3 regions of the Kitasatospora sp. MY 5-36 genome follow, and region 3 is predicted to be linked to each of the others. Evidence: riboswitches for the same ligand, from Rfam matches in the RefSeq annotation. Region 3 holds a riboswitch; each other region holds the start of a gene.
What was found. Region 3 has a riboswitch for S-adenosylmethionine ahead of AE652_RS14835 (aminotransferase class V-fold PLP-dependent enzyme). Riboswitches for the same ligand answer to the same signal wherever they lie in the genome.

Region 1 (6,678 bases), on a different contig from region 3:
GGACGACCGTTCCGCGGGACTCGGGACTTGAACGATTCGACGTGGGAAGTCGGGCCTGCCGACTTCCTACGTCGGGCGGTGGTCAGGCCGGGGTCGGGGGGCCGGGGTGGCCGCGGAAGGTGGTGCGGTAGGTCTGGGGGGAGACGCCGATCGCGGCGTGGAGGTGCTGGCGGAGGGAGGCGCCGGTGGCGAAGCCGATCTCGGTGGCGATGCGGTCGACGGGGAGGTCGCTGGTCTCCAGCAGGTGGCGGGCGCGGTGGAGGCGTTGCTGGATCAGCCAGCGGCCCGGGCTGGTGCCGGTCTCGTCCTGGAAGCGGCGGGCGAAGGTGCGCGGGCTCATCCGGGCGTGGGCGGCCAGCTCGCGGAGGGCGAGCGGGCGGTCGAGGTGTTGGAGGGCCCAGGCCTGGGTGGCGGCGGTGCCGTTGGCGCCTTCCGGGGGCACCGGCTGTTCGATGTACTGGGCCTGGCCGCCCTCGCGCCAGGGCGGCACCACGCACTGGCGGGCGACCTGGTTGGCGACGGCGCTGCCGTGGTCGGAGCGCACCAGGTGCAGGCAGACGTCGAGGCCGGAGGCGGCGCCCGCCGAGGTGAGGATGTCGCCGTCGTCGACGAAGAGCACGTCGGCGTCCAGGGCGACCCGGGGGTACATCCGGCGGAAGGCCGGCGCCAGGGCCCAGTGGGTGGTGGCGGGGCGTCCGTCGAGCAGGCCGGCGGCGGCCAGCGCGAAGGCGCCGGTGCAGATGGAGACGATGCGGGTGCCGGGGCGGATCCGGGCGAGGGCCGCGCGCTCGGGCTCCGGCAGGTCGGCGGTGGCGCGGTGCAGGGCGTACGGCGGGATGACGACGGTGTCGGCGCTCTCCAGGGCCTCGGGCCCGTGCCCGACGGTGATGGTGAAGTCGGCGCTGGTCGCGACCGTCCGGTCCTCCGTCGCCGCGCACGTCACCACCTCGTACGCGCCCGGCACCCCGGGGAAGACCCGGTTGGGGATGCCCAGCTCGAAGGGGTAGACGCCGTCGAGGGCGAGGACGACGACGCGGTGCGGCGGCCGGGCGCCGGGGCCACCAGGACCGAGAGGACCACAGGGTTCCATCGCAGGCATGGCACGATCCTATCGGTCTTTGGCAATCTTGCCATTTCGCTGGTCAGGGGCGCGGCCGCAGGCTGGATCCATGACCACGAACTCCATGAGCACGAACTCCATGAGCACGAACACGATGCGGGCCATCACCCAGACCACCCTCGGCACCCCGGACGTCCTCCACGAGGCCGAGGTCGAGCGGCCCGTGCCCGGCGTCGGCCAGGTCCTCGTCGCCGTCCACGCCGCCGGGGTCAACCCCACCGACTGGAAGCACCGCGACCGCGGCTACTTCCTCGGGCAGCCCCCGTTCACGCTCGGCTGGGACGTCTCCGGCACCGTCGAGGCGGTCGGCGTCGGCGTCTCGCTCTTCGCCCCGGGCGACGAGGTGTTCGGCATGCTGCCCTACCCGTACGGCGCCGGCGCGCACGCCGAGTACGTCGTCGGCCCCACCCGGGCCTTCGTGCCCAAGCCCGCCGTACTGAGCCACGTCGAGGCCGGGGCGCTCCCGCTGGTGGCGCTCACCGCCTGGCAGGCGCTCGTCGACACGGCGGGGCTGCGGCCGGGGCAGCGGGTCCTGGTGCACGCGGCGGCCGGCGGCGTCGGGCACGTCGCCGTGCAGATCGCCAAGGCGCGCGGCGCGTACGTCATCGGCACGGCGTCCGCCGCCAAGCACGATTTCGTCCGGGGCCTGGGCGCGGACGAGGTCATCGACTACCGCACGGCCGACTTCGTGGCGGAGGCCCGCGACATCGACGTGGTCCTCGACCCGCTCGGCGGCGACGACCGGCTGCGCTCCCTGGAGACCCTCCGGCCCGGCGGCGTCCTGGTGTCGATCCTGCCCCAGGGGATCGACGAGGTGGCCGAGCGCGCCGCCGAGCTGGGCGTGACGGCGAAGGCCCTGCTGGTCGAGCACGACCGGGCGGGCATGGCCGCGATCGCCGCCCTCGTCGAAGCCGGGCAGCTGCGCCCGCACGTCTCCGCCACCTACCCGCTCGCGGAGGCCGCGAAGGCCCACGCCGAGGGCGAGACCGGCCGGGTCACGGGCAAGCTGGTCCTCACCGTCCGCCCGTAGCGGTCACCCGGACCCCGGCGGCCCCGGGAGCAGCAGGCGCTCGGGAAGCGAACAGACCGGGGCAGATTCAGACCGAATCGGGCAGGGTGGGACGATACCTGCCATGCCTAGCAAGTCTCCATCGGTCCGGGACACCGACGCCCCGCCCGACCCGCTCTGCCGTCTCCTGCTCGACCTGGGCGAAGCCCTGCTGGGCGGCGGCCTGCCCGTCCATGAGGTCGAGGACGAACTCCGCGGACTGGGGCGGGCGTTGGGCGCCCCTGAGGTCCAGGTCGCCGCGCTGACCAACGGGCTGTTCGTGGCCCTGGACCCGGACGGCGCCACCAGGTTCCAGCCGCTCGGCGGCACCCTGCGGTTCGAGCAGACGGCCGACGTCCTCGACCTGGTGCACCGGCTGCGGGCGGGCGGACTCGACGGACCCCGGGCGCGCGCCGAGCTGGACCGGATCCGGCGGGCGCCCGCCCGCTGGCCCGCGTGGGTGGCGGACTTCGGGGCGCTGCCGGTCGGGGTCGGGGTCTGCATCTTCCTGCAGCCGGTGGTGGCGAACGTGCTGGCCGCCGGGCTCGGCTCGCTGATCGTGGTGGGCCTGACCGTGCTCGCCCGGCGGCGGCCGCACCTGCGGCCGCTGCTGCCCGTCACGGCCGGCTTCCTGGTCGCGCTGCTGGTCCTGGCGCTCGCGCGGGCCTCGCTGCTGGACGGGCCGCTGCGGACGATCGTGGCCACCCTGGCGATCCTGCTGCCGGGCGGGCTGCTGGTCACCGGGCTGTCCGAGATCGCCGCCGGCGCGGCCAACGCGGGCACCGCCCGGCTGGTCTCCGGCGCCGTGCAGCTGACGCTGTTCCTCGCCGGGGTGGCCGCGGCCGCGACCGCGATCGGCATGCCGTCCACCGCGCTGGCCAACGTGCAGGTGGCCAAGCCGAGCTGGTGGGTGATCGCGCTGGGGCTGGCGATCGCGGTGGCCGGGGTGGTGGTCAACGTCCACACCCCGCCCTCGGCCATCCCGTGGATCGTCGCGGTGATCGCGGTGAGCGTCACCGCCCAGGTGGCGGTGGGGTCGGTGCACGGCGCGGCGATCGGCGGCCTGGCCGGTGCCGTGGCCGCCGCGGTCGCGGCCACCCTGGTGCACTGGCTGCCGGGCGGTCCGCTCTGGCAGGTGCTCTACCTCCCGGCGTTCTGGATCGTCGTGCCGGGCTCCTTCGGTCTGCTGAACACCGCGCAGATCGAGGTCGGGAACGGGGCGCAGTCGCTGCTGGCGGCCGTCTCGGCGGTCTTCGGGGTGTCGATCGGCACACTGATCGGCGCGGTGATCAGCCGGATCCCCCGCCCCAGCCTCACCGGCCTGCCGCACCGGGCCTGAGCCGGTCGGAACCAGGCCTGAGCCGGGCCCGAGCCAAGCCGAACCGGGACCGGTACGGGCCGGAACCGGGCCCCGGGGCGCGCGGAGGTGCGCCCCGGAGCCCGGAGTCTCGGAACCCGAGGTTCGGAACCCGTAACCAGGGAACCCCGGAACCTCGGAATCCGAGAGCCTCGGAGCCCCCGTCAGGGCTGGCGCAGGGCCTCGGTGAGCCGGTGGGCCGCCTCGACGACGGCCTGGGAGAGCTGGGCACCGGGGTGGCGGCTGAGCCGTTCGATCGGCCCGGAGACCGTGACGGCGGCCACCACCCGGTTGGACTGGCCGCGGACGGGCGCGGCCACGGAGGCGACCCCGACCTCGCGCTCGCCGACCGACTGGGCCCAGCCGCGGCGCCGCACGCCGCTCAGCGCGGTGGCGGTGAAGCGGGCCCCCTGCAGGCCGCGGTGGAGGCGCTCGGGCTCCTCCCAGGCGAGCAGGATCTGGGCGGCGGAGCCGACCTTCATGGGAAGGGTGACCCCCACCGGAACGGTGTCGCGCAGGCCGGTGAGCCGCTCGGCGGCGGCCACGCAGATCCGGACCTCGCCCTGCCGCCGGTAGAGCTGGGCGCTCTCGCCGGTGGCGTCCCGCAGCTGGGCGAGGACCGAGCCGGCCGCGGCCAGCAGCCGGTCCTCGCCAGCGGCCGCCGAGAGCTCGCCGAGGCGGGGGCCGAGCATGAACCGGCCCTGGACGTCCCGGCTGACCAGGCGGTGGTGTTCGAGTGCGACGGCCAGCCGGTGGGCGGTGGGCCGCGCCATGCCGGTGGCCGCGACGAGGCCGCCCAGGGTGGCGGGCCCGGCCTCCAGGGTGCCGAGGATCGAGGTGACCTTGTCGAGCACGCCGACGCCGCTCGTGTTCTCCATGGGATGGGTACTCCAGTCTCAAGGCCCGGGAGCAGCGGGTCCGCGCTGCTCACGGCGGCTCCTGGCGGGGAGCCGGGGGGTGTGGTCAGCGAGGACAGGCCGGAGAAGTCGGCCGATTGCCTGCGCCGGGCACGAGACGGGTACGCGAAAGGACCGGGGCGGGAAGCGCCCGGGCGAAGGACAGCACAGAGAGCACCGTGTCTCCTCATCTTTCCCGCGCCACAGTGGCGACAGGCCGGAGTTGGCACTGCCCCCGCCAACACGGCGCGTACTTCGGACGCCGGGTCGAACGGGGAGTTGCCGGGGCTTCGTAGGGCCGGTCCCTCCACCCCTCTGGATGATTCGCCAGGAACGATACAAGACATCCGGGGCGGGTCGGCAAGTCCCCCCGCCCTCGACCCGCCCTCGGCCACGCCCCGCGGGGCCGGCTCAGCGGTGGCGCGGCCCCGACAGGCCGGTGCACGGGGCCCCGTCCGGGCTGCCGGGCAGGGTCGCGTCCCAGGCGTGCAGGGCGGCGAGGGCGGCGGTGCGCTCGCGGTCCGTCGGCCGGGTGCCCTCGGGGCCGAGCAGGTAGTCGGCGACCGGGGTGAGCAGCAGGGTGGCGTCGCCGGCCGGGAGCAGCAGCGCCTCGTCCCACTGGTGCCGGATGACGGTGCGGCGCAGCAGCGTGCCGTGGCGCGGCGAGGTGCCGTGGCACGGCGGGGTGCCGGCAGAGGTCCGGCGGCGGAGTTCGGGGGCGACCTCGGCCTCCAGGACGGTGCGCACGTCCCGCAGGGCGCCGAGCGGCACGTGCTCGGCGGCGAGGTCGAGGAGGGCGGCGGCCTCCGGGGCGAGCCGGTAGGCGGCGACCACCGCGGCGGTCTCGACGGGCTCGAAGGGCTGCCCGGCGAGCCGGGCCACGTCGATCACGTCGCCCGCGAGGAAGGTGCGCCCGAGCCCTTCCTCGGCGAGGGCGATCAGGCATTCGACGTGGTCGTCGGCGGCCAGGTAGGGGCGGACCGGGACGGTGGCGAGGTCGCCGGGGAGCGCGGCGGTCGCGACCCGCACCTGGTACCACGGGTCGAGCAGCGGGTCCCCGGCCGGCCAGCGCAGGGTGACGGCGGTGTGCCGGGGGCGCTCGCCGAGCAGGGTGACCTCCACGGACTCCACCGGGTGGTCGGTGACCAGCCGGTTGACGGCCTGCCAGAGCGAGGCCTCGGTGGGGCTGACGAGGCTGAGCTCGGCCAGCGGCCGGGGCAGGTCGGGCGGGTAGTAGCCAGCCAGCGGCAGGTCGCGGATGGGGCGGACCCCGGTGGCGTCGGCGAGGTCGCGGGCGACCCGGGCGTAACACTCGACCCGGTCGCGGGCGCGCCGCAGCTCGTCCCGGGCGTGCGCGCCCATCCGGACGTCCTCCCGGGCGAGCGCGGCGAGCACCAGGTACGGGAGGTGGCGCTCGCCCCGGGCGCGGTGGAGCAGTTCGACGGGTCCGCAGGCCGGGTCGACGTCGAGCAGGCGGTGGAGCAGGTCGGTGTCCAGTCCGCCCTGCCGGTCCGTGGCCCGGTCGGTGCTCAGGTCCGTGCTCAACGCCGTACTCGGTTCCGCGTTCGGATCCGCTTTCCGGCCGGTGCTCAGGTCGCTGTTCCGGTCCGTGTTCATGGGCGTCCGCCTCCGAGAGCCGTGGGGGTCGCCGGTCGGCGGCCGGGCGACCGGGGACGTGGCGGGTCCGGCGGTGAGGGGCCGGGCCGACTGCGGGCGCCACATCACCGATTGTGGCGACGGCCGATCAACACCGGATCACCACCGGGTCGACGATCTCTCGACATCCCGCCAGGTCCCGTGGGTTGATAGGGACTCACCAATTCGGGGGTGGCACGTGCGGGCGGGGGCGAGCACATGAAGCGGGCAGGTGCAGGAATGGATGATTTCCGGTTCTCGGTGCTGGGCTTGATGCGGGCGCAGCGCGGCGCGACCGTACTGAAGGTGGGCAGCCCCCAGCAGCAGGCGATGCTGGCGGTGCTGCTGCTCCGGCCCGGCCACGGCGCGAGCGCCACCGACCTGATCGACGCCCTGTGGGGCGAGGAGCCGCCGGGCACCGCGATGACGACGGTGCGCACCTACGCCTGGCGGTGGCGCAAGGTCCTGCACGGCGAGGCGCCGGACGCGCCGACCGTGCTGACCTCGGTCGGGGACGGCTACCGGCTGGTGCTGCCCAAGCACGCGGTGGACGCGGCGCAGGCGGAGGAGCTGGCGGCGCAGGCCGAGCGCACGGCGGCCGCCGGGGAGCCGCAGCAGGCGC
Region 2 (11,734 bases), on a different contig from region 3:
GGGCGGGTGCGGAGCAGGTGCCGGTAGGCCTGGAGGCCGCGGACGATGTTCTTGCTCAGCTCGGTGCGGTCGACCCGGACGATGGTGCGGCGGTCGCCGACGGCCGCGCGGAGGGCGGCGAGGCGTTCGTCGACGTCGGGGCGGTGGGCGCGCTCGCGCAGGAAGTCGGCGTCGGCGCCGAGGGCGTGGACGCCGAGGCGCGTGGTGCGGCCGTCGACGGTGACGGTGAGCGCGTCGTGGTCGACGGTCGCGCCGAGGAGGTCCTCGCAGCAGGCGGCGAAGGCGCGGGCCCAGCGCTGGGTCAGGAAGCCGGCCCGGTCGGCGCCGAGGATGCCGGTGAGGACGGCCCGGGCGACGTCGTCGGGCAGCATCCGGTAGTACTCGGGCGGGGCCCAGGGGGTGTGCGAGAAGTGGCCGATCCGCAGGTCGGGGCGGGCTTCGCGGAGCAGGGCCGGGACCAGGGAGAGGTGGTAGTCCTGGACGAGGACGGCGGCGTTCGGGGCGGCCTCGGCGGCGAGGGCTTCGGCGAAGGCCTCGTTGTAGGCCCGGTAGGCGGCCCACTCGGTGCGGAAGGCGGCGTCGAAGGAGGGGGCGGTGGGGGTCGCGTAGAGCAGGTGGTGGACGAACCAGAGGGTGGAGTTGGCGACGCCGTTGTAGGCGCGGGCGAAGGTCAGCGGGTCGATGTCCAGCATCCGTACGGCCTGGCCGCCGACCTCGTGGCCGGCCAGGTCGAGGCGGCCGTGTGGTGCCTCGGCGGCGGCCCTGCGGTCGGAGTCGTCGAGGGCGGCGCAGACCCAGACGGCGTTCGGGTCGTCGATGGCGGAGAGGCCGGAGACCAGGCCGCCGCCGCCGCGGCGCAGGGTCAGCGTGCCGTCGTCGGCGGTGCTGAAGGACACCGGTCCCCGGTTGGACGCCACCAGGACGGGGGCGGTGCCGGTCACGCTCGAACGGTTGGTCGTGAGATCGCCCATGGTTGGCATGTTGCCGTGGGGTCGGCGTGGCAAACCCGTGCGGCTCTAATGGCGGGCGGCGTACTCGGGGAGGGTGTGGATCGGGGGGCGTTCGAGGGCGGTCACCGGGTGGGTGTGGGCGGTGAAGGCGCGGGTTTCCGGGTCGCGGGTGAACTGGGTGAGGGGGGGGTGGACGAGGTCGGCGGAGGCCTTGAGGCGGTGGGTGCGGTCGAGGCGTTCCAGGGCGGTCCGGTAGATGGTGGCGGCCATCCGGCCGAGGGCCTGGCCGTCCTGGTGGCGGTGGTGCCGGACGCCGACGTCCACCTGGGCGAGGGCGTCCAGGCCGGCCAGCTCCAGGGCGTCGACCAGCAGGCCGAGTTCGACGCCGTAGCCGGTGGGGAAGGGCAGCCGTTCGAGCAGTGAGCGGCGGGCCGCGTACTCGCCGCCGAGCGGCTGGACGAAACCGGCGAGTTCCGGCCAGTGGAGGTTGAGTAGGGGGCGGGCGACGAGTTCGGTGACCCGGCCGCCGCCGGCTGGCAGGACGGCGCCCTCCGACTCCAGCGGGCGGTCGTACATGGCCTTGACCAGCTGGATGGACTCGTCGGTGAGCAGCGGGCCGACGATGCCGGAGACGAAGGCCGGGTCGAACTCGCGCAGGTCGGCGTCGACGAAGCAGACGACGTCGCCGTGGGTGACCAGCAGTGAGCGCCAGAGCACCTCGCCCTTGCCGGGGACGGCGGGCAGCCGGGGCAGGACGGCGTCGCGGTGCTCGACCCGGGCGCCGGCCTCGGCGGCGACGGCGGCGGTGGCGTCGGTGGAGCCGGAGTCGACGACGACGAGTTCGTCGACGAGCGGGAGGCGTTCCATCAGCTCGCGGCGGATGGTGCGGACGATGTCGCCGACGGTGGCCTCCTCGTCCAGGGCGGGGAGGACCACGCTGACCGTGCGACCGGTGCGCTCCTTGGCGTCGAGCAGGGTACGGACCGGCCGGTCGGCCGCGCTCCAGGAGCGGCGGCGCAGCCAGGACGCCGCCTGCGGGAGGAGCGCGGGAGTCGGTTCGGCGGGCACGGAGATCTCCTCGGCGAGGTCGGTGGGCCGGGTCATCTCGCTTGGCGGACGGTCCCGTTCAGGTTTGACGCCTTCGGATACAGTCTTCGTACAGCGGTCGGACCTTTGCACGCCGGGGTCTCCGTTGAGCACCACCACAATTTCACAAGCTCATCCAGAGGGACTGAGGGAACGGCCCGTTGACGTCCCGGCAACCTTCTCGCGCGGCTGTCTGTCGACAGGCCCCGGCGGGACAGGTGCCAATTCCGTCCCGTGTCGCGACCGCGCCACGGGGAAGATGAGGAGAGAGGCCTCGCCATCATGGCTATCGACACTGCCGCACCCGTTTCCGTCGACCTCGGCCCGGCCGCCGCGCTGTCCTGTCGCGAGTGCGGCACCCGCTTCCCGCTCGGCCCCAGCTTCGCGTGCCTGGAGTGCTTCGGCCCGCTGGAGATCGCCTACGAGTTCGGCAGCGAGGGCGCCGAGGAGCTGCGCAAGCGGATCGAGGCCGGTCCGGCCTCCATCTGGCGGTACGCGCCGCTGCTGCCGGTGCCGGCCGACGTGGCGTCCAAGCCGAACCTGAACCCGGGGTGGACCCCGCTGGTGAAGGCGGACAACCTGGGCCGGGAGCTCGGTTTCACCGCCCAGCTGCACGTCAAGGACGACTCCGGGAACCCGACGCACTCGTTCAAGGACCGGGTGGTCGCGTGCGCGATCGAGGCGGCCCGGGCGTTCGGCTACACCACGCTGTCCTGCTCCTCCACCGGCAACCTGGCCGGCGCGGTGGGTGCGGCGGCGGCCCGGGCCGGGTTCCGGTCCTGCGTGTTCATCCCGCACGACCTGGAGCAGGGCAAGGTCGTCATGGCCGGGGTGTACGGCGGCGAGCTGGTCGGCATCGAGGGCAACTACGACGACGTGAACCGCTTCTGCTCGGAGCTGATCGGCGACCCGGCCGGCGAGGGCTGGGGCTTCGTCAACGTGAACCTGCGGCCGTACTACGGCGAGGGCTCCAAGACGCTGGCGTACGAGATCTGCGAGCAGCTCGGCTGGCGGCTGCCGGAGCAGATCGTGATCCCGATCGCCTCGGGCTCGCAGCTGACGAAGATCGACAAGGGGCTCCAGGAGCTGATCAGGCTCGGCCTGGTCGAGGACCGGCCGTACAAGGTCTTCGGCGCCCAGGCGGAGGGCTGCTCGCCGGTGTCGGCCGCGTTCAAGGCCGGCCGGGACGTGATCAAGCCGGTGAAGCCGGACACCATCGCCAAGTCGCTGGCGATCGGCAACCCGGCCGACGGCCCGTACGTGCTGGACATCGCCCGCCGTACCGGTGGCGCCGTGGAGGACGTCACGGACGCCGAGGTCGTGGCGGCGATCCGGCTGCTGGCGCGGACCGAGGGGATCTTCGCCGAGACCGCGGGCGGGGTGACCGTCGGCGGTCTGGAGAAGCTGGTCGAGACCGGGCAGCTGGACCCGGCCAAGGAGACCGTCGCGATCAACACCGGCGACGGGCTGAAGACCCTGGACGCCGTCTCCGATTCCGGGATGACCGCCGTCATCCGCCCGACGCTGGACTCGTTCCGCGCCGCCGGCCTCGTGTCCGCCTGAACCACCCGATAGGCCCCGCCCCCGCTAGGAGAGTCATGAGCGCCACCGTCCGCATCCCCACCATCCTGCGCACCTACACCGACGGCGCCGCCGAGGTGACCGCCGAGGGTGCCACCCTGGCCGAGGTCGTCGCCGACCTGGAGAAGAACCACGCGGGCATCGCGGCCCGCATCCTGGACGACACGGGCAAGCTGCGCCGCTTCGTGAACGTCTACGTGAACGACGACGACGTGCGCTTCGCCGAGGGTCTGGCGACCGAGATCAAGGACGGCGCCAGCGTCTCGATCATCCCGGCGGTGGCCGGCGGCTGCTGAGCCGACAAAGCAGAACCCGCGGTCGCCCGCGCGTACGGAAATCCGTTCTCCGTATGCGCGGGCGACCGCTCGCATTCCGGCGGGAATATTTCCGGGTCGAGTCGGAGTAGAGTGTGGCTCGGCTGGGAACAGGGTTTCCCTTTCGGCCCCCGCAGTGCTCGGCCCGGGGGCGTCCGGCCGCCGGGGGCGGACCGTGAAACATGTCAGGCAGATGTCAGAATTCGCGCGGGCATTTGAGTAATTCGTCCGCTATGTCCGGCGTGGAATGCCGAGATTATTCCGATTCGATCCGTCCTGTCCCTTGACGCCTTGGCGGAATTACCGGCGGTTGGCCCTGTTGCAGAGGGCGTCGATCCGGATACATTCAGCGGCGGTCGACGCAATCACCCGCTCACCGGAGGCCGCCCGGCGTTCCGCGCGGATGGTTGCGGCGTGCACGGCTGCGCCCAGGGGGGGTTCCCCGGGCCGGCCTTCAACCAACCCGGGCCCGCGACCTGCGGGCACGTGAAGGGCCAGCACAGCACTAGGGGAGTTCGGAATGGCTCAGGGCACCGTCAAGTGGTTCAACGCGGAGAAGGGCTACGGCTTCATCGCGGTCGACGGTGGTGCGGACGTCTTCGTCCACTACAGCGCGATCCAGATGGACGGCTACCGCACCCTCGAGGAGGGCCAGCGGGTCGAGTTCGAGATCTCCCAGGGACAGAAGGGCCCGCAGGCGGACATGGTCCGCGCGGCGGTCTGACCCCTTCCGACTCCAGGAGCTCGGCGCGGCCCTACGGCTGGTGACCACTCGCTTCTCGACGGGCCCGTGCGACGCGTGTCGTACGGGCCCGTCGGCGTTCCCCGACGCGGCTCCGCCGGGGCTCGGGCGGGGCTCCGGCGACGGCTCGCGGATCGTCGATTGGGCTTGCACTCGACCACCCGGAGTGCTAATCATTGGCGTTAGCACTCACAGCGTGAGAGTGACAGCGGACCGGGTCGGTGAGGCCCCCGGGAGCGGTAGGGGAATGGACCCCCGCACACCAGGGCCGTCCGTCGCGGGCACCCCTTGGTCCGAGCAGTCGACCGTGTCCCGGAGGACCACTTCAGATGGCCAAGATCATCGCCTTTGATGAGGAAGCTCGCCGCGGCCTTGAGCGTGGCATGAACCAGCTCGCCGACGCCGTGAAGGTCACGCTCGGCCCCAAGGGCCGCAACGTCGTGCTGGAGAAGAAGTGGGGCGCCCCCACGATCACCAACGACGGTGTCTCCATCGCCAAGGAGATCGAGCTCGAGGACCCGTACGAGAAGATCGGTGCGGAGCTCGTCAAGGAGGTCGCCAAGAAGACGGACGACGTCGCGGGTGACGGCACCACCACCGCCACCGTGCTCGCCCAGGCCCTGGTTCGCGAGGGTCTGCGCAACGTCGCCGCCGGCGCCAACCCGATGGCCCTGAAGCGCGGCATCGAGAAGGCCGTCGCGGCCGTCTCCGACCAGCTGCTGGCCCAGGCCAAGGACGTGGAGACCAAGGAGCAGATCGCCTCCACCGCCTCCATCTCCGCCGCTGACACCCAGATCGGCGAGCTCATCGCCGAGGCCATGGACAAGGTCGGCAAGGAAGGCGTCATCACCGTCGAGGAGAGCAACACCTTCGGTCTGGAGCTCGAGCTCACCGAGGGCATGCGCTTCGACAAGGGCTACATCTCCGCCTACTTCGCCACCGACCTGGAGCGGATGGAGGCGACGTTCGAGGACCCGTACATCCTCATCGCCAACTCCAAGATCGGCTCGGTCAAGGACCTGCTCCCGCTGCTGGAGAAGGTCATGCAGAGCGGCAAGCCGCTGGTCATCATCGCCGAGGACGTCGAGGGCGAGGCGCTGTCGACCCTGGTCGTGAACAAGATCCGTGGCACCTTCAAGTCCGTCGCCGTCAAGGCCCCGGGCTTCGGTGACCGCCGCAAGGCCATGCTCGGCGACATCGCCATCCTCACCGGTGGCACCGTGATCTCCGAGGAGGTCGGCCTCAAGCTGGAGAACGCCGGCATCGACCTGCTGGGCACCGCCCGCAAGGTGGTCATCACCAAGGACGAGACCACCATCGTCGACGGTGGCGGCGACAGCGAGCAGGTCGCGGGCCGCGTGAACCAGATCCGTGCCGAGATCGAGAACAGCGACTCGGACTACGACCGCGAGAAGCTCCAGGAGCGCCTCGCCAAGCTGGCCGGCGGCGTGGCCGTCATCAAGGCCGGCGCGGCCACCGAGGTGGAGCTCAAGGAGCGCAAGCACCGCATCGAGGACGCCGTCCGCAACGCCAAGGCCGCCGTCGAGGAGGGCATCGTCGCCGGTGGTGGCGTCGCCCTGCTGCAGGCCGGTGTCGCCTTCGACAAGCTGGAGCTGGAGGGCGACGAGGCCACCGGTGCCAACATCGTCAAGGTCGCGCTGGAGGCCCCGATCAAGCAGATCGCGACCAACGCCGGCCTGGAGGGTGGCGTCGTGGTGGAGAAGGTGCGCAACCTCCCCGCCGGTCACGGCCTGAACGCGGCCACCAACACCTACGTCGACCTGATCGCCGAGGGCATCATCGACCCGGCCAAGGTGACCCGCTCCGCGCTGCAGAACGCCGCCTCCATCGCGGCGCTGTTCCTGACCACCGAGGCCGTCATCGCCGACAAGCCGGAGAAGGCCGCCGCGGCCGCCGGCGGCGGCATGCCGGGCGGTGACATGGACTTCTGATCCTGATCGCTTCGATCGGATCGGCTGGTTCCTCGTCCGTGTGGGCGGCTCCCTTCGGGGGGCCGCCCACACGGCGTTTCGGCGTCCGGAAGCTCCGGGGCCCGGGCGTTCGGACGTCCGGCGTTTCGGCGTTCGGGCCGGTGGACGGAGAATGGACGGATGGCTTCCGACGACATCGAGACCGCCCTGCACAACGCGCGGGCACTGATCCTGGCCGACCTCACCGCGCGGGACGTGGCGGACGCCGCCGTCGTCTCGCTGGTGGAGCAGGCCGTGACGCACCGCCGCTGGTGGCTGGAGCAGTGGCCGGACGGCACCGAGTACGTGCTCGGGCTGGTCGCCCAGGACGTCCAGGACGCGCTGCTGGAGGCGTACGGGCGCTGGCCGCTGTGCACCGGGTGCGCGGCCGACGGGGACCCGCACGCGCTGAGCGTGGAGCCCGAGCTGGGGCCGGAGCCGCACTGGGTGTGCGGCAAGCAGGGCGCGGTGGTGGCGCCGGTGGGGAAGCTCGCCTAGCCCGGCCGGCTCGGGGCCGGGGGTGCCTTCCGGGGGTGGTGCGCGGGTGGGTACGGTGCGCGCATGGGGCGCTGGGTGTGGGGTGTGGCGGGCGGGTGCTGCGGGCTCGGGCTGTGGTGGGCCGTGCTGGAGGCGGCGGGGGCCGGCCACGACGCGTGGTGGGCCGTGGCCGGGCGGGTCCTGGCCGTGACGGGGGGAGTGGCCGCCGCGGACCGGGTGCGCGGGCGGTGGGGCTGACGGGCCTCAGAGGGTGCCGAGCTCCGCGGTCAGGTTGGCGCGGGCGGCCGCGGTGAAGCGCTCGCGGGCGGCCGGGGTGCGGTAGAGGTCCGGCAGGGCGAGCAGGTGGCGCAGGACGGCGGCCCGGCCGGCCGCGAAGTCCGGCGCGGGGACGAAGCCGTACTCCTCGCGGACCGCGGCCGCGTACGCCGCGTACGCCGCGGGGGAGCCGCCGAGGACGGCGAGGTCCGCGTCGCAGAGCACCTCGCCGTCGCGGTCGCCGGGGGCGGGGTCGTGGCCGACGGTGAGCAGCACGAGGCGCTCGACCTCGGCGACCCGCTCGGCGGGCAGCCCGGCGGCGGTCAGCGCGCGGACGGCCAGGGCGGCGCTGCGCTCCTCGTTCTCGGTGCGGTCGGGGCGGTAGACGGCGTCGTGGAACCAGGCCGCGAGGCGGACGGCCTCCGGGTCGGCGGCGTGCCCGGCCAGCTCGTCGACCAGGCCCAGCACCGCGCGCAGGTGCGCGGCGGTGTGGTAGCGGCGCTGCGGTTCCGACCAGCGGCGCAGCAGCTCCCGGCCGTACGGCTCGGGGTCGACGGCGGCCCCGCAGCGGTGCAGCAGGGCGGTCCAGGCGGTGAGCAGGTCGTCGGTGGGCGGGTCGGCGAGCGGGCCCTCGGCGGGCGCGTCGGCGAGCGGTTCCCCGGCGGGCGGGGCGTCCTCGGTGGTCGGCATGGCGACCATTGTGGCGGCCCGGCCGGGTGCCGGACCCGGGGGAGTGGGCGCTGGACCTATAGGTAGGTTGACGATATATGTAGTCGTATGACAGAACGCTCCATGCAGGAGCCCACGCTGCTGCTGCTCACCGCGCTGGCCGACGCCCCGCGGCACGGCTACGCGCTCATCCAGGAGATCGCCGCGATCTCCGACGGCCGGGTCAAGATGCGCACCGGCACGCTCTACGGGGCGCTCGACCGGCTGCTGGGCCAGGGCCTGATCGAGGTCGCCGCCGAGGAGGTGGTGGACGGCCGCGCCCGGCGCAGCTACGCGCTGACCGCCGCCGGCCGCGAGGCGCTGGCCGCCGAGGCGGAGCGGCTGCGGGCGGTCGCCACCGAGGCCGAGCGCCGGCTGACCAGGATCCGGTCGATGCTGCCGGGCAAGACCGGGTCGCAGGGGCGGCCCGCGACGGGGGGAGGCCTCTCATGACCACACCGGTGATCGGCGCGGGGCCCTCGGCGGTGCTGCGGGCCGCGCTCCAGCTCTACCCGGAGCCGTACCGCCGCGAGCGGGGCGAGGAGCTGGCCGAGGTGTTCGCCGACACGACGGCGGCGGGCGGCCGGCCGGCGGTCGCCCGGGAGGTCCTCGGCCTGGCGGTGTACGGGCTGCGGGTGCGGCTCGGGCTGACCGGCGCCACGGCGGCCGGGCGGCTGCTGGCGGTGGTCGCGCCGATGCTCGCCGGGGCGGTGGCCGGCGCCACGCTGGTGGCCTGGCTGACCACCGCGCACCGGATCGCCAACCTGCTCTCCTGGGACGACTCGTACGGCGCCTACTTCTCGTCGTTCTGCCCGCCGGTGGCCGCCGTGCTGCTCCTGGTGGCGGGGCTGCTGGGGCGGTGGACGGCGGTGCGGGGCAGCGCGCTGGTCCTGGGGGCGGTGGGGCTCTACAACCTGGCGGACGCCGTCTGGTCCTCCTCCTTCGACCTGTGGTGGAGCGGCTACATCGCGATGGCCACGCTGCCGCTGGTGCTGGCCGCGCTGCTGCTGGCGGCGGCGCCGACGGACCTGCTGCCCCGGCCGGGCCTGCGTACGGCCGGCCTGGTGCTGGCCTCGGGGGCCGTGGGCGGGCTGCTGGAGGCGGCCCAGAGCTGGGACGACACGACCTTCCCGCTGGACCTGGTGTGGTTCGTGGTGATGCTGGTCGTCCCGCTGCTGCTGACCTTCGCCGGGCTGCGCGGGCGGGTGGCGCCGACGGCGGCGGGGGTGGCGGCGCTGGTGCTGGCCGGGCCGGGCTGCCTGTTCAACATCTGGCGCGGGTCCGGCGGGGTCTCGCAGCTGCTGCCGGCGGTGGGGCCGTCGGTGGCCGCGCTGGTGCTGGTGGCGGTGGCGGTGCGCCGGTTCGGCCGGTCGGAGGCGGCCGGGGCGTCCGGTGCGATCGGGGCGGTCCACGGCCCGGCGTGACCGGGAGGTTCGGGGGGCCGTTCCGGCGTGACCGGAACGGCCCCCTGGGAGTTTCCGGGGGCGGGCCGATGTGGCAGGCTGTCGAATATGTCTAGACCAATTTTCGAAGTCATCGCGCTGACGCCCCAGGACGCCCAGGCCGCCGAGTCGGGCGGCGCCGACCGGCTCGAACTGGTCACCGACATGGCCGCCGACGGGCTCACCCCGTCCGTCGAGGACTTCGGCCGGATCCGGGCCGCCGTCGGCATCCCGCTGCGGGTCATGCTGCGGATCCGGGACGGCTTCGCCCCCGGCGACGTGGACGGGCTGTGCGCCCGGGCCGCCGCGCTGCGCGCCGAGGGGGCCGAGGAGTTCGTGCTCGGCTTCCTCGACGCCGACGGCGCCGTCGACCTGGCCGCCACCACGGCCGTCGCCGAGGCGATCGCCGGCTGCCGCTGGACCTTCCACCGGGCGATCGACCACAGCGCCGACCGGGCCGCCCTGCGGGCCGCCGTCGGCGGGCTGCCCGGCCTGGACACCTTCCTCACCTCCGGCGCGGCCGCCGGGGTGGACGCCGGGCGCGAGGTGCTGTCGGCCGAGCTGGCCCGGGCCGGCGAGCCCGGGTACCGGCAGCGGATCCTGATCGGCGGCGGCCTGCGGGCCGAGCACCTGAAGGAGCTGCGGGCGGAGGGCTTCGACGCCTTCCACGTCGGCGGCGCGGTGCGGGTCGACGGCTGGCGGACGCCGGTGGACGCGGCCAAGGTCGCCGAGTGGCGGGCGCTGATCGACGCCTGAGCGCGGGTGCGCCGGTGCGGGCGTTCGTACGGAAGGGCCGGTCCGCGGACCGGCCCTTCCGCGCACTACCGCAGCTGCTCCGGCAGCGGCTCGCGGTGCAGCACCGTCAGCCCGGAGACGGCACGGGTCAGCGCCACGTACAGCCGCCGCAGGCCGGTCCGCTCGTCCGGCTCCCCGGCGACCACCGCGGCCGGCTCGTCCAGCACCACGTAGTCGTACTCCAGACCCTTGGCCAGCGAGGCCGGGACGAGGGTGAGCCGGGCCTCCGCGCTGGTCTCGTCGCCGGGGGAGAGGTACGGCAGGCCGGCCGCGGTCAGTGCCTCGGCGAGCCGCGGGACGCGGGCGTCGGCGGCGATCAGGCCGGTCGAGCCCTCGTGCTCCAGCGCCTCCCGGCAGGCGGCCAGGACCGCCTCCGTGCCGGTCGCGTCGCCGTTCCCGTCCGTGTCGCCCTCCGCGGCGCCGTCCGCGATCCGGCGGATCGTCAGCGAACCGGGCGCCTCACGGACCGAGGAGGCCGGGGCCAGGCCGGGGGCGATCGCCGGGAGCAGCCGGGAGGCGTACGCGATGACCTCCTCCGGCACCCGGAAGCCCTTGGTCAGCTCCTCGATGTGCGCCTGCGGCTTGCCCAGGTGGCGCAGCGCCTCCGGCCAACTCGCCGTCGCCCACGGGGTGGTGCCCTGGGCGAGGTCGCCGAGGACGGTCGCCGATCCGGTGGTGCAGCGGCGGCCGACCGCGCGGTACTGCATCGGGGAGAGGTCCTGGGCCTCGTCCAGCACCACGTGCCCGAGCGAGGGGGTGCGCTGCACCAGGTCGGTGGCCTCGTCGACCAGGACGGCGTCGGCCGCCGTCCAGCGGGCGGTCTTCACCGAGCGGCCGGGCTTGGGCCACAGCACCGCCCGCTGCTCCTCGGGCGTCAGCACGCCCTCGGCGCAGGCGGCCAGGAACTCCGGCTCGGAGAGCAGCCGCAGGACCAGCTTCGCCGGGTCGACGGCCGGCCAGCACTCCTTGACCACCGCCTTGACGGCGCTGTTGCGGGCCACCGCGTCCTGCACCCGGTCGTCCGGGGCCTCGCCGCCCTGCTCCATCTTCAGCAGTACGGCGTGTGCGATGCGCTGCGGCAGGGCGTCCCTGGCCGCGCCGTAGCGGGTCTCGCGGCCCTTCAACTCCTCGATGATCTCGACCAGTTCGTACACCGGTACGCGCCAGCGGCGGGAGCCGCGGACCACCACGCAGGGCTCGGTGGGCAGCGCGATGCCCGACCGCACCGCCCGGCGCAGCACCTCGGCCATCCGGGCGTCGCCCTTCAGCCGGGCCGCCTCCGGGTCGTCCTCGCCCCTCACCTCGACGTGCCCGACCAGCTGCTGCACGGTGGCCTGCGCGACCTCCAGCTCGCCGAGGGCCGGGAGCACCTGCTCGATGTAGGAGAGGAAGG
Region 3 (11,734 bases):
CTTGGCCAGCGCCGTGGCCGCGTAGCCGCTGGCCGGCGGCAGGCTGCCGAGGTCGACCCGGTCGCTGCCGCGCGAGGCGCGGTCGTCCTGCGCCTGCTGGGCCCGCAGCGCGGCGCGGTCGGCGGAGCTCAGCGAGTTCAGCAGGTCCTGGGCGGCCTTCAGCTTGGTGTTGACGTCCGACTTGGCCTGGTTCAGGTCCTTGGTGGTGGTGTCCAGCGAGGCGAGCACGGCGGCCGCCTCGGTCTTCTCCTGGTCCAGCCGGCGCTGCTGGTCCAGCAGCCCCTTGAGCGCCTCGGCCTGACTGGTGCTGGCCTGCTGGACGGTGGAGGCCTTGTCCAGGTAGCCGGACGGGTCCGAGGAGAGCATCAGCTGGACGGACGGGTCGATGCCGCCGCTGCGGTACTGCTCGCCCGCCACCTCGGCGAGGCCGCCCTGGAGCTGGGTCATCTGCTCCTGGCCGCGGGCCACCTGGTCCTGCAGCTGGTCGGCCTGCTTGCGCAGCTGGTCGGCCCGCTCCTTGGCGCCGTTGTACTTCTCGGCCGCCTGCTCCTGCTCCTCCTGGAGCTGGTCGATCTGCGCCTTGACGTCCGTCTTGTTCGGCTGCGGCGCGGCGTGCGCGGCCACCTGGGCGGAGAGGGCGACCGCGGTCGCAGCGGCCGCGGTGAGCACGGAGATCCGTGCGCGGCTCGGCTGCTTGGGACGGCGGTGGGAGGCCAAGGGACCGGCTCCTTCTTCCAACGGGCTCACCTGATGGGATGAGATTCCGGAAAATAGGTTTGACGCCAGACCCTAGTGAAGATCTATCCGTTTTGCCACTCCCCCGAAGGCGTGAACTCCGGTCCCCACACTGACTTCACCGGACTCGCACAATGCTCCGAAACAGGCCCTGACCAGGCATCATGCGAACCTCCCCGGGTTCAGGGCCGGGCCAGCCGGTTCAGCAGCAGCACCGACGCCACGGGGCGCGCGCCCGCCTTCCGCACGCCCTCCGCGACCTCCCGGTCGGTGGACACCACCACCACCGGACGGCCCTGCGGCTCGGCCCGCACCAGACGGCGGATCAGCTCGTCGGCCGTCTCCCCGGTCCGGCTGAACCGCACCCGGACCCCGCGCGGTGGCGCCATGATCACCGGGACGTCCAGGTCCTGCCCGTCGAACACGCAGGTGACCTCCGCCTGGGTCCGCTGGGCCAGCATCGCCAGCCCGCCCAGCAGCCGGATCCGCTGCTGCTCCAGCGGCAGCGTCGGATAGCCGGTCTTGGTCACGTTGTAGCCGTCCACCACCAGGTGCACCTGGGGGATCGCCAGCAGCTGGTCCAGCAGCGCCGGATCGTCCTCGGCCAGCCCGCGCCGGGCCACGTCGTGCGGCGAGGCCGCCCCCGGCACCACCGCCTCCACCAGGTCCGCCGGGCGGATCTGGGCGACCGGCAGCGCCAGCTCCCGCTGGAGCCCCTGGGCCGACTGCAGCACGGTGTCCAGCAGCAGCCGCAGCCGCATGTCCTCGACGCTGCGCCCCTCGCGGGCCGAACGGCGGCCCTGCTCGGCCGCGTTCTCCAGCTCCAGGACCCGGTGCCGGAGCCGGCGCGCCTCGCTCTCGGCCGCGCCGCGCTCGGCCGCGGCCTGCGCCTTCAGCGCGTCCAGCTCGCCGGCCACCCGGCGGGTCTCGGCCTGCGCCCGGCGGGTGTCGCTCTCCAGCGACCGCACCCTCTTGCGCAGCGACTCGGCCTCCCTGCGGACGCCGTCGGACTCGGCCCGCTGCCGGTCCGCGTCCGCCCGCGCGGAGGCCCGCACCTCGGCCAGCTCGGCCTGCAGCTTCTCCACCAGCCGGACCGCCTCCGCGGCCGCGTCCTCGGCACCGGCCCGCTCGGCCTCCTCGCCGGCCTCGGCCACCAGTCGGCTCCAGCCCGTCGAACGCACCAGGTAGGCGGCGGCCGCGACGTCCATCGGATCGGCCGCGCTCGGGACGGTGCCCGACTCCAGCGCCTTCACCAGGTCCGGCTGCCCGAGACGCAGCCGCTCCGCTATCCGCACCCGGAAGGCCGGCTCCGCCTCCAGCGCCGCCGCCAGCGCGGTGGCCGCGTACTTGGCCCGCCGCGCCGGGGTGAACTTGACGTACTGACGCAGGCTCTGCGGGAGCTCGGCCGACGGCACCCCGCCGAGCGCGTCCGAGGCCAGGCCGACCACCCGACGGCGCACGCCCTCGGGCAGCGGCCGGTCGAGCTTCTCGACGGCGCGCTCCGCCGCGGACCCGGAGGCGCCGTCCGCCGTCCCGGCAGCCTCGGCCGGGGCCTCGGCCGCAGCGGGCTGAAGCCCCTGGGCTGCGCCGGGCTCCTTCGCTGCGTCCACCACGTCCTCGGCTCCGATCCTGGTCCAGCGGGGCACGGCCGCGGCCGCCCCCCGTCGGCACGCTCCGTGCGTCCTGTTCTGTATTGTCCCGTGCGGCGCGGGCGGGTGCGCCGCGCACCCACCCCGCCGCCGCGGCGGGGATCAGCCCTGGTCGGCGGGGGCCTGCGTCTCCTCGGCGCCCGGACGAGCCACCAGCTCGACCTGGTCCACCGCGTTGCACCAGCGGCAGCGCACCGACTCGACGGTCTCGCTCAGCACCTCGGTCTCCTCGACCTTGGACTCGCCGGCCAGGTCGAAGTGCAGGAACTCGGTCACCCGCGCGGTGCGGGTCACGTCGAAGCGGGTGAGGTTGCCGCACAGGGTGCAGCGCCAGCGCGTCTCGGCGGTCAGAGCGGGGACGGTCATCGGGGGTCCTCTCGGGTGGTCCCTGGGTGGGGCAGGCGCTCCCCCCGGAGCCCCGGCGTCGGCGGCGGGAGGCGGGAATGCCCGCCCCAAGCCTATTGCCTGGGGCAACCGTCGCGACCACCGGTTGCCTGAACACCCGGGCTAGTCCACCTGCCGTAAACCGCCGTGTCACCTGCGGCGCCCGGAGGGATGCTTGGCCGCATGGCGCTCGCGGTCCCCGACCACACCGCCGCCCGGGGCGGCCGCCCGGCGGCGACCGCCCCCGTGGTCAGCTACGCCCTGATCGCCCTCAACACCCTGGTCTTCCTGCTCGGCCCGGCCGCGGGGCTCAACCCGCTGTACGGCACGGGCCAGGCCCGGGTCTGCGCGGAGCAGCGGTACGAGCAGCGCTGGGGCGCCGTCCCGGCCGAGGTGCTGGCCGGACGGCCGCTGACCGCCGAACAGCTCGCCGAGGCCCCCGACCCGGTCCCCGGCTGCCCGGCCGCCCCGACCCCGGGCAAGCGCCCGGCGCTGTCCGTCCTCACCGGGCTCTTCCTGCACGCCGGCTGGCTGCACCTGCTCGGGAACCTGCTCTTCCTCCAGGTCTTCGGCCCCACCGTCGAACGGCGGCTGGGCCGGGCCCGGTACGCCGTCTTCTACCTGGCCGCCGGCAGCCTGACCACGTACGGCTTCGCGCTCGCCGAGGCGCACTCGCCGAACTCCACCCGGGTGCTCATCGGGGCCTCCGGGGCGATCGCCGCCGCCCTCGGGGCCTACCTGCGCCTCCACCCCCGGGCCCGGGTGACCACCCTCGTCCCGCTGCTGTTCTTCCTGCCGCTGCGCTTCCCGGCCTGGCTGGTGCTCGGCCTCTGGTTCGTCCTGCAGTGGTGGTCGGTGCACGCGGCCGGCCCCGGGGTGGCGTACCTGGTCCACGTGATCGGCTTCTCGGCCGGGTTCCTCTACGCCTGCACCGTGGTCCGCCACCCCCCGCGACGACCGGGCTGACGCCCGATACGCTGGCGGCACCCCACAAAGGAGCCCGAACTGTGATCACCGCCATCGTCCTGATCAAGACCAGTGTCGACCGCATCCCGGAGATCGCCGAATCCATCGCCGCCATCGACGGTGTGAGCGAGGTCTACTCGGTGACGGGGGGCTACAACCTGGTGGCGATGGTGCGGGTGCGCCGGCACGACGACCTGGCCGAGGTCATCCCGGGCCGGCTCAACAAGGTCCCGGGCGTGGCCCACACCGAGACCCAGATCGCCTTCCGCACCTACTCCCAGCACGACCTGGAGGCCGCTTTCGCCCTCGGCCTGGACGAGTAGCGGTCAGCCCTCGGCGCGCCGGCCCCGCTCGACCTGCACGGTGGCGACGCAGCGCCCGCCCTCGTTGCGGTAGTTCCACGCCGCGCCCTCCGTGACCAGCTCCCGGACGGCGGTCAGGAAGCGGTCGACGTGCTCGTCCGGCGTCCCGGCGCCGAAGCTCACCCGGATCGCGTTCAGGCTGCGCTCGCCCGGCAGCGACGGCTCGGGCGCACCACACTCGGACGGTGCCTCGTCCTCGTCGCCCAGCAGCGTGCGCACCAGCGGGTGGGCGCAGAACAGGCCGTCGCGCACCCCGATGCCGTACTCGGCGGACAGCGCGGCGGAGAAGTGCGAGCTGTTCCAGTCCCGGACGACGAAGGACAGCACGCCCACCCGGGCGGAGCCCTCGCCGAACAGGTTCAGCACCTTGACCTGCGGGATCTCGGCCAGCCCGGCCGTCAGCCGGGCGATCAGCTGCTGCTCGCGGGCCTCCAGCCCGTCGAAGCCGGCCTCGGTCAGCGCCCGGCAGGCCGAGGCGATCGCGTAGGCGCCGATGACGTTCGGCGAGCCGGCCTCGTGCCGGGCCGGGCCGGTGTGCCACTGCACGGCCACCGAGCCGTCGGCCTCCCGGGCCACCGTCCGGGTCGCCCCGCCGCCGGCCAGGTACGGCTCGGCCGCGTCCAGCCAGTCCGCCCGGCCGGCCAGCACCCCGGCGCCGAACGGCGCGTAGATCTTGTGGCCGGAGAAGGCGATCCAGTCGACGTCCAGCTCGCGCACCGAGACCCGGTGGTGCGGCGCCAGCTGGGCGGCGTCCAGCACCACCCGGGCGCCGTGCCGGTGCGCGGTCGCGGTCAGCTCGGCGACCGGCCACAGCTCGCCGGTCACGTTGGAGGCGCCGGTGACGCAGAGCAGCTTGGGGCCCTCGGGCGCCTCGGCGAGCGCGGCGTCCAGCGCGGCCACCGCCTCGGCCCGCGAGCGCGGCGCCCGCAGGTAGGTGACGTCCAGTCCGGCGTGCGCCCAGGGCAGCAGCGAGGCGTGGTGCTCGGTCTCGAAGGCGAACACCCGGGTGCCGGCCGGGACGGCGGAGGCCAGCAGGTTGAGAGAGTCGGTGGTGGCCCGGGTGAAGACCACCTGGTCGCCCTCGCGCAGGTCGAGGAACTCGCCGACGGTGCGGCGGCTCTGCTCGAACAGGTCGGTGGACAGCTGGGAGAGGTACCCGGCCCCGCGGTGGACGCTGCCGTAGTACGGCGCGTAGGCGGCGACGTCGTCCCACACCCGCTGGAGCGCCGGCGAGCTCGCCGCGTAGTCGAGCGCCGCGTAGCCGACCTTCTCACCGCTGGCGAGCGGGACCTGGACGTCGGCGCCGAGGACGGCGAGCGGGGTGCGGATTTCGGTGGCCAGAGACATGGGGATGCACTCCTTCTGGGGCAAGGGACCCCGGGAGTGCTAGTCGTCGGGCGTCCGCGCTTGTCGCACGGACGGCTTGCCGTGACGACCCGGTCCTCACCCAGGGCACCCCGCCACGGACGGAGGGTTGCCGGACAGCCAGCTGGGGCTTCGCGCTGTCACTCATGACCTGGCGAAGACTCTAGGCCGGGTCCACCGGGTGGTCAAACGGGCATCCAGCATCCGGACAGCACGGGAGCCCGCGCCGGCGTACCGGCACGGGCTCCCCAACTGCCGCCTCAGGCCCGGCTGGTGGCCTCCGACCAGCGCCGCAGCAGGTCCTGCGCGGCCCCGGAGTCGATCGCCTTCGCGGCCCGCTCCATGCCGGCCGCCAGCTGCTCGGTGAGCGGTGCGTCGCCCAGCTCCAGCGCGACCAGCGCCGCCGCCGTGTTCAGCAGGACGGCGTCCCGCACCGGCCCGTGCTCGCCGGCCAGCAGCCGCCGCGCGACCTCGGCGTTGTACGAGGCGTCCGCCCCGCGCAGCGCCTCGATGCCGACCAGCTCGATGCCCACGTCCCGCGGGTCGAAGGTGGACTCGGTGACGACCCCGTCGCGCACCAGCCAGACCTGTGAGGTCGTGGTGATGGTCAGCTCGTCCAGCCCGTCGTCGCCGCGGAAGACCAGCGCCGTGGCGCCCCGCCGGGCCAGCACCCCGGCGATCAGCCCGGACAGCCGGGTGTCGAAGCAGCCGATGGCGTGCGCGGTGACCTTGGCCGGGTTGGTCAGCGGGCCGAGGATGTTGAAGGCGGTCGGCACCCCGAGGTCGCGCCGCGCGGTGGCGGCGTGCCGCATCGAGGGGTGGAACTTCGCCGCGAAGCAGAAGGTCAGCCCGACCTCCTCGGCCACCTCGGCGACCCGCCGGGGGGAGAGGTCCAGCGCCACCCCGAGCTTCTCCAGCACGTCCGAGGAGCCGCTGGTCGAGGAGGCCGACCGGTTGCCGTGCTTGACCACCTTGGCGCCGGCGGCCGCCGCGACGATCGCCGACATGGTGGAGATGTTGACGGTCTTCGCCCGGTCCCCGCCGGTGCCGACGATGTCCACCGCCGGGCCGGGGATCTCCAGCGGCTCGGCGTGCGCGTACATCGCGTCGACCAGGCCGGCGATCTCCTCGACCGACTCGCCCTTGGCCCGCAGCGCGATCATGAACCCGGCCACCTGGACGGGGGACGCCTCGCCGCTCATGATCCGGTCCATCGCCCACGCGGTGGACGAGCGGTCGAGGTCCTCCCCCTGCAACAGTGCCGCCAGGAGGTCCGGCCAGGTGCGGACCACCTGCGCGGGGTCGCTACCGCCGTTCGCAGGGTTCACGTTCACCATGGCTGACTCCAGCTGTTGTCGGTTCCCCGCTCCGGGGACGTCCGTACGGATGGAGCCAGCCTATCGAGCGGAGCGCCCGCTTCTACCCCTGTCTTTCCTACTCCTGGCGCGGATTTCAGCGGACTGCCGGAGTCCGCTTCGCCAGCCGGTCCCGCAGCAGGGTGGCGACCGCCCCGGCCAGCGCCACCGGCTCCACCGGACGGGAGATCGCGGCGTCGGCCCGGCTCCAGGCGGCCAGCCAGGAGTCCTGCGGCCGGCCGATCAGCACCAGGACCGGCGGGCAGCCGTAGATCTCGTCCTTGAGCTGGCGCCCGAGGCCCAGCCCGCCGGCCGGGACGGCCTCGCCGTCCAGCACGCAGAGGTCCACTCCCCCCTTCTCCAGTGCCTTGAGCACCGCGGGGGTGGTCGCGCACTCCAGGTAGGACAGTTCCGGAAGGTCCTCGGCAGGGCGGCGGCCGAGCGCCGTCAGCACCTGCTCGCGGGTGTTGCGGTCGTCGCTGTAGACGAGGACGGTGAGCGTCTCATCGGTCGTGTACGCCATGGGCCCTGCTCCCTCAAGTGTGATCCGGACCACGTTCGCCTGATCCGGATGCTACTCCCGATCACCCTCCGCCGAGTCCCCCTCGCGCACGTTCCTCCTCAAGCCGCCGCGCCCCGGACTCACCCGCCTGGAGGACGGCCCGTCACCCGACCCCGCCCGGTCCACCCGTACGGCTCACCCGGACGCCCTCCCCCTTACCTCCCCCGGCTACTCCGACCGTGCACCGGCGCGCCGGGCAACGGGGTCCAGGCTCCTCCGAGGAACCATCAGAAAAGGGACACGCCGCTGCTCACCCCCCGTACGGACACCCCGTCGCCCCCCAAGCGGGCATACCGCACGCACCGGACACTCCGAGGGACACCCCCCGACGTGAAGACGGAATAAGGGACCGACATAATGTCCGTCGTGGCGACAGCAACAGCAGTAGAAACCGGGCACGCGCACGGATCGGTCAACCGGCCGAACATGGTCAGCGTCGGAACGATCGTCTGGCTCAGTTCCGAGTTGATGTTCTTCGCGGCCCTCTTCGCGATGTACTTCACGCTCCGCTCCGTCAAGGGGCCGGAGTTCTGGACCGAGAAGGCCCACGCCCTCAACGTGCCCTTCTCCTCGGTCAACACCACGATCCTGGTGCTCTCCTCGCTGACCTGTCAGCTCGGCGTGTTCGCCGCCGAGCGCGGAGACGTGAAGAAGCTCCGGGCGTGGTTCATCCTCACGTTCGCCATGGGCGCGGTCTTCATCGGCGGCCAGGTCTTCGAGTACACCGAGCTGGTCAAGAAGGACGGCCTGTCGCTGTCCTCCGACCCGTACGGCACGGTGTTCTACCTGACCACCGGCTTCCACGGGCTGCACGTGACGGGTGGTCTGATCGCCTTCCTGCTGGTCCTGGGACGGACGTACGCAGCCAAGCGCTTCACGCACGAGCAGGCCACCGCCGCGATCGTCGTGTCGTACTACTGGCACTTCGTCGACGTCGTGTGGATCGGCCTGTTCGCGACCATCTACCTGATCAAGTAACCAGCTGATCAGGTCGCTGGCCACCGGCTGCGGCCCCCGCCCTCACCGGCGACGGGCCGCTTCTGCCGGTGCCGACGCTCCCACCGACCGACCGCGCGCGCAGCCCTAGACAGGCAGCCTCGTGCCGGCCAGACCGGCCGCCGGGTGCACCCACCAGTCGACCAGATCCTGACACCGGGGTTATTCCGTGAAAAAGCTCTCCGCACGACGGCGCCACCCATTGGCGGCGCTGGTCGTCCTACTTCTCGCCCTGGCGGCAACCGGGGGGCTGTACGCCGCGTTCGCGCCCGCCGACAAGGCGCAGGCCGACGTCGCCGCGCAGTCGCTCGCGATCGATGAGGGCAAGAAGCTCTTCGCCGTGGGCTGCTCCTCCTGCCACGGCCTGAACGGCCAGGGCAGCAGTGACGGTCCGAGCCTGGTCGGCGTCGGCTCCGCCGCTGTCGACTTCCAGGTCGGCACCGGCCGCATGCCGGCCCAGCAGCCCGGCGCCCAGGTCCCGCGCAAGAAGAACATCTACTCGCAGGCGGAGATCGACCAGCTCGCCGCCTTCGTCGCCTCCCTCGGTCCCGGCCCGGTGACCCCGACGGAGGAGCAGTTCACCTCGACCAACCCCGAGGACGTCTCCAAGGGTGGCGAGCTGTTCCGCACCAACTGCGCCCAGTGCCACAACTTCGCCGGCCAGGGTGGTGCCCTGACCAAGGGCAAGTACGCCCCCTCGCTGGAGGGCGTGGACGCCAAGCACATCTACGAGGCCATGCAGACCGGCCCGCAGAACATGCCGTCGTTCCCGGACACCACCATGCCCGAGGAGCAGAAGAAGCAGATCGTGGCCTTCGTCCGCCACACCACCAACGATGAGCCCAACCCCGGCGGTCTCACCCTGGGCAGCCTCGGTCCGGTGACCGAGGGTCTGTTCGGCTGGATCTTCGGCCTCGGCACGCTCATCGCGGTCGCGATCTGGGTCGCCGCCCACACCACCAAGGCCAAGAAGTCATGAGCCACGACATGTCAGAAGAGAAGCTCCCGGAGCCGCACGGCTCCGCCGGCGAGGTGGCCGACCACGGCAGCCCGTTCGCCGACCCGGGCCTGCCGGCCCACGAGCCCCGTCGCACCGACATCGACGAGAAGGCCGCGTCGCGTGCCGAGCGCCAGGTCTCGCTGATGTTCGTGGTCTCGATGCTCGCCACCGTCGGGTTCATCGCCTCGTACGTGGCCATCGACCCGGACAAGATCGTCTACATCTTCCCGCTCGGTCACGTCAGCGCGCTGAACTTCGCGCTCGGCCTGACCCTGGGCGTCGCGCTGTTCATGATCGGCGCGGGTGCGGTCCACTGGGCCCGCACGCTGATGTCGGACGTCGAGCTGCCCGCCGAGCGTCACCCGATCGAGGCCTCCGACGAGGTCCGCAACGACGTCATCGAGCAGTTCAAGACCGGTGCCGCCGAGTCCGGCTTCGGCCGCCGCAAGATGATCCGCAACACCCTGATCGGCTCCATGGCGCTGGTCCCGCTCTCCGGCGTGGTCCTGCTCCGTGACCTTGGCCCGCTTCCCGAGAAGAAGCTCAAGGAGACCGGTTGGAAGGAGGCGACCGAGACCAAGCCGCTGCAGCTCATCAACATGAACACCATGCAGCCGATGAAGCCCGAGGACATCATCGTCGGCTCGCTCACGTTCGCCATGCCGGAGGGCCTGTCCACGCACAGCGAGGACTTCCAGCAGCGGATCGCCAAGGACGCCCTGATGCTGGTCCGCATCGCGCCCGAGGACATCAAGGACGACAAGTCCAAGGAGCTGGGTTTCGAGGGCATCCTCGCCTACTCCAAGATCTGCACCCACGTCGGCTGCCCGATCAGCCTGTACGAGCAGCAGACCCACCACGCGCTCTGCCCCTGCCACCAGTCGACCTTCGACCTGGCGGACGGCGCCCGCGTGATCTTCGGCCCGGCCGGCCACCCGCTGCCGCAGCTGAAGATCATCACTGACGAGAAGGGCAACCTGGTCGCCACCGGCGACTTCGCGGAGCCCGTCGGCCCGAGCTACTGGGAGCGTGCTCGATGAGTAGCGCGAGCAGCACCACGACCGGTGCCGCCAAGCCCTCCAGCACGCGTGAAAAGCCCGCCAACAAGTGGGAAGCCGCGGCTGACTGGACTGACGGCCGGCTGGGGATCTACTCCCTCGCCAAGGCCAACCTGAGGAAGATCTTCCCGGACCACTGGTCCTTCATGCTAGGTCCTTCATGCTGGGCGAGATCTGCCTCTACACGTTCGTCATCATCATCCTGACCGGTGTCTACCTGACGCTGTTCTTCAAGCCCTCGATGGCCGAGGTCGTCTACGACGGCTCGTACGTGCCGCTCAAGGGCATCCCGATGTCGGAGGCCTACGCCTCCACGGTGGACATCAGCTTCGAGGTCCGCGGCGGTCTGCTGATCCGGCAGATCCACCACTGGGCCGCCCTGGTCTTCGTGGCCGCGATGCTCGTCCACATGATGCGCGTGTTCTTCACCGGCGCGTTCCGCAAGCCGCGTGAGATCAACTGGGTCTTCGGCTTCCTGCTGCTGATCCTGGGCATGTTCGACGGCTTCTTCGGCTACTCCCTGCCGGACGACCTGCTGTCGGGCACCGGTATCCGCTTCATGGAAGGCGCGATCCTCGCCGTCCCGCTGATCGGCACCTACGTCCAGATGTTCCTGTTCGGGGGCGAGTTCCCCGGCCACGACATCGTGCCGCGGTTCTTCACCATCCACGTGCTGCTGATCCCGGGCATCATGCTCGGCCTGCTGGTGGCCCACCTGATCCTGGTCTTCTACCACAAGCACACCCAGTGGGCGGGCCCGGGCAAGACCGAGAAGAACGTCGTCGGCATGCCGCTGATGCCGGTCTACATGGCCAAGGCCGGTGGCTTCTTCTTCCTGGTGTTCGGCCTCATCGCCGTCATCTCGGCGATCGCCACGATCAACCCGATCTGGGCGTACGGCCCGTACCGTCCCGACCAGGTGTCCACGGACGCCCAGCCCGACTGGTACATGGGCTTCTCCGAGGGCCTGATCCGGATCATGCCCGGCTGGGAGATCAGCGTCTGGGGCGGCCACACCCTCAACCTGGGTGTCATGGTCCCGCTGGCGATCTTCCCGCTGGTCCTGGTCTCGATCGCGGCCTACCCGTTCATCGAGGGCTGGATCACCGGCGACAAGCGCGAGCACCACATCCTGGACCGCCCGCGCAACGCCCCGGTCCGCACCGCCCTGGGCGCCGCCTGGATCAGCCTCTACCTGATCCTGCTGATGGCCGGTGGCAACGACCTGTTCGCCACCCACCTGCACCTGTCGATCAACTCGGTCACCTACTTCGTCCGCGTCGGCTTCTTCGTCGTCCCGGT

Region 1: another riboswitch for S-adenosylmethionine. It lies ahead of AE652_RS30180 (IclR family transcriptional regulator); the one in region 3 lies ahead of AE652_RS14835 (aminotransferase class V-fold PLP-dependent enzyme).
Region 2: another riboswitch for S-adenosylmethionine. It lies ahead of thrC (threonine synthase); the one in region 3 lies ahead of AE652_RS14835 (aminotransferase class V-fold PLP-dependent enzyme).

What each region holds. Positions count from the first base shown of each region.
Region 1 covers NZ_LFVW01000564.1:506-7,183, forward strand. Annotated here, with positions in the region: gene AE652_RS30160 (SMI1/KNR4 family protein) at 1-31, shown strand, start outside; gene AE652_RS30165 (GlxA family transcriptional regulator) at 83-1,090, opposite strand; gene AE652_RS30170 (NADP-dependent oxidoreductase) at 1,170-2,150, shown strand; gene AE652_RS30175 (threonine/serine exporter family protein) at 2,254-3,507, shown strand; gene AE652_RS30180 (IclR family transcriptional regulator) at 3,690-4,403, opposite strand; SAM riboswitch class I at 4,606-4,747, opposite strand; gene AE652_RS30185 (hypothetical protein) at 4,833-5,966, opposite strand; partial or broken gene AE652_RS30190 (AfsR/SARP family transcriptional regulator) at 6,297-6,678, shown strand, end outside.
Region 2 covers NZ_LFVW01000235.1:3,590-15,323, reverse strand. Annotated here, with positions in the region: gene AE652_RS17250 (trehalose-6-phosphate synthase) at 1-971, opposite strand, end outside; gene AE652_RS17245 (glucosyl-3-phosphoglycerate synthase) at 1,017-2,054, opposite strand; SAM riboswitch class I at 2,166-2,302, shown strand; gene thrC (threonine synthase) at 2,319-3,599, shown strand; gene AE652_RS17235 (MoaD/ThiS family protein) at 3,635-3,913, shown strand; gene AE652_RS17230 (cold-shock protein) at 4,452-4,655, shown strand; gene groL (chaperonin GroEL) at 5,003-6,625, shown strand; gene AE652_RS17220 (hypothetical protein) at 6,785-7,141, shown strand; gene AE652_RS46425 (hypothetical protein) at 7,205-7,378, shown strand; gene AE652_RS17215 (hypothetical protein) at 7,385-8,095, opposite strand; gene AE652_RS17210 (PadR family transcriptional regulator) at 8,174-8,557, shown strand; gene AE652_RS17205 (hypothetical protein) at 8,554-9,528, shown strand; gene AE652_RS17200 (copper homeostasis protein CutC) at 9,616-10,302, shown strand; gene AE652_RS17195 (ATP-binding domain-containing protein) at 10,368-11,734, opposite strand, start outside.
Region 3 covers NZ_LFVW01000201.1:3,246-14,979, forward strand. Annotated here, with positions in the region: gene AE652_RS14810 (C40 family peptidase) at 1-717, opposite strand, end outside; gene AE652_RS14815 (NYN domain-containing protein) at 918-2,348, opposite strand; gene AE652_RS14820 (hypothetical protein) at 2,487-2,750, opposite strand; gene AE652_RS14825 (rhomboid family intramembrane serine protease) at 2,952-3,734, shown strand; gene AE652_RS14830 (Lrp/AsnC family transcriptional regulator) at 3,776-4,057, shown strand; gene AE652_RS14835 (aminotransferase class V-fold PLP-dependent enzyme) at 4,061-5,443, opposite strand; SAM riboswitch class IV at 5,495-5,613, opposite strand; gene trpD (anthranilate phosphoribosyltransferase) at 5,722-6,798, opposite strand; gene AE652_RS14845 (hypothetical protein) at 6,914-7,339, opposite strand; gene AE652_RS14850 (heme-copper oxidase subunit III) at 7,736-8,356, shown strand; gene AE652_RS14855 (c-type cytochrome) at 8,544-9,353, shown strand; gene AE652_RS14860 (ubiquinol-cytochrome c reductase iron-sulfur subunit) at 9,362-10,414, shown strand; partial or broken gene AE652_RS14865 (cytochrome bc complex cytochrome b subunit) at 10,411-11,734, shown strand, end outside.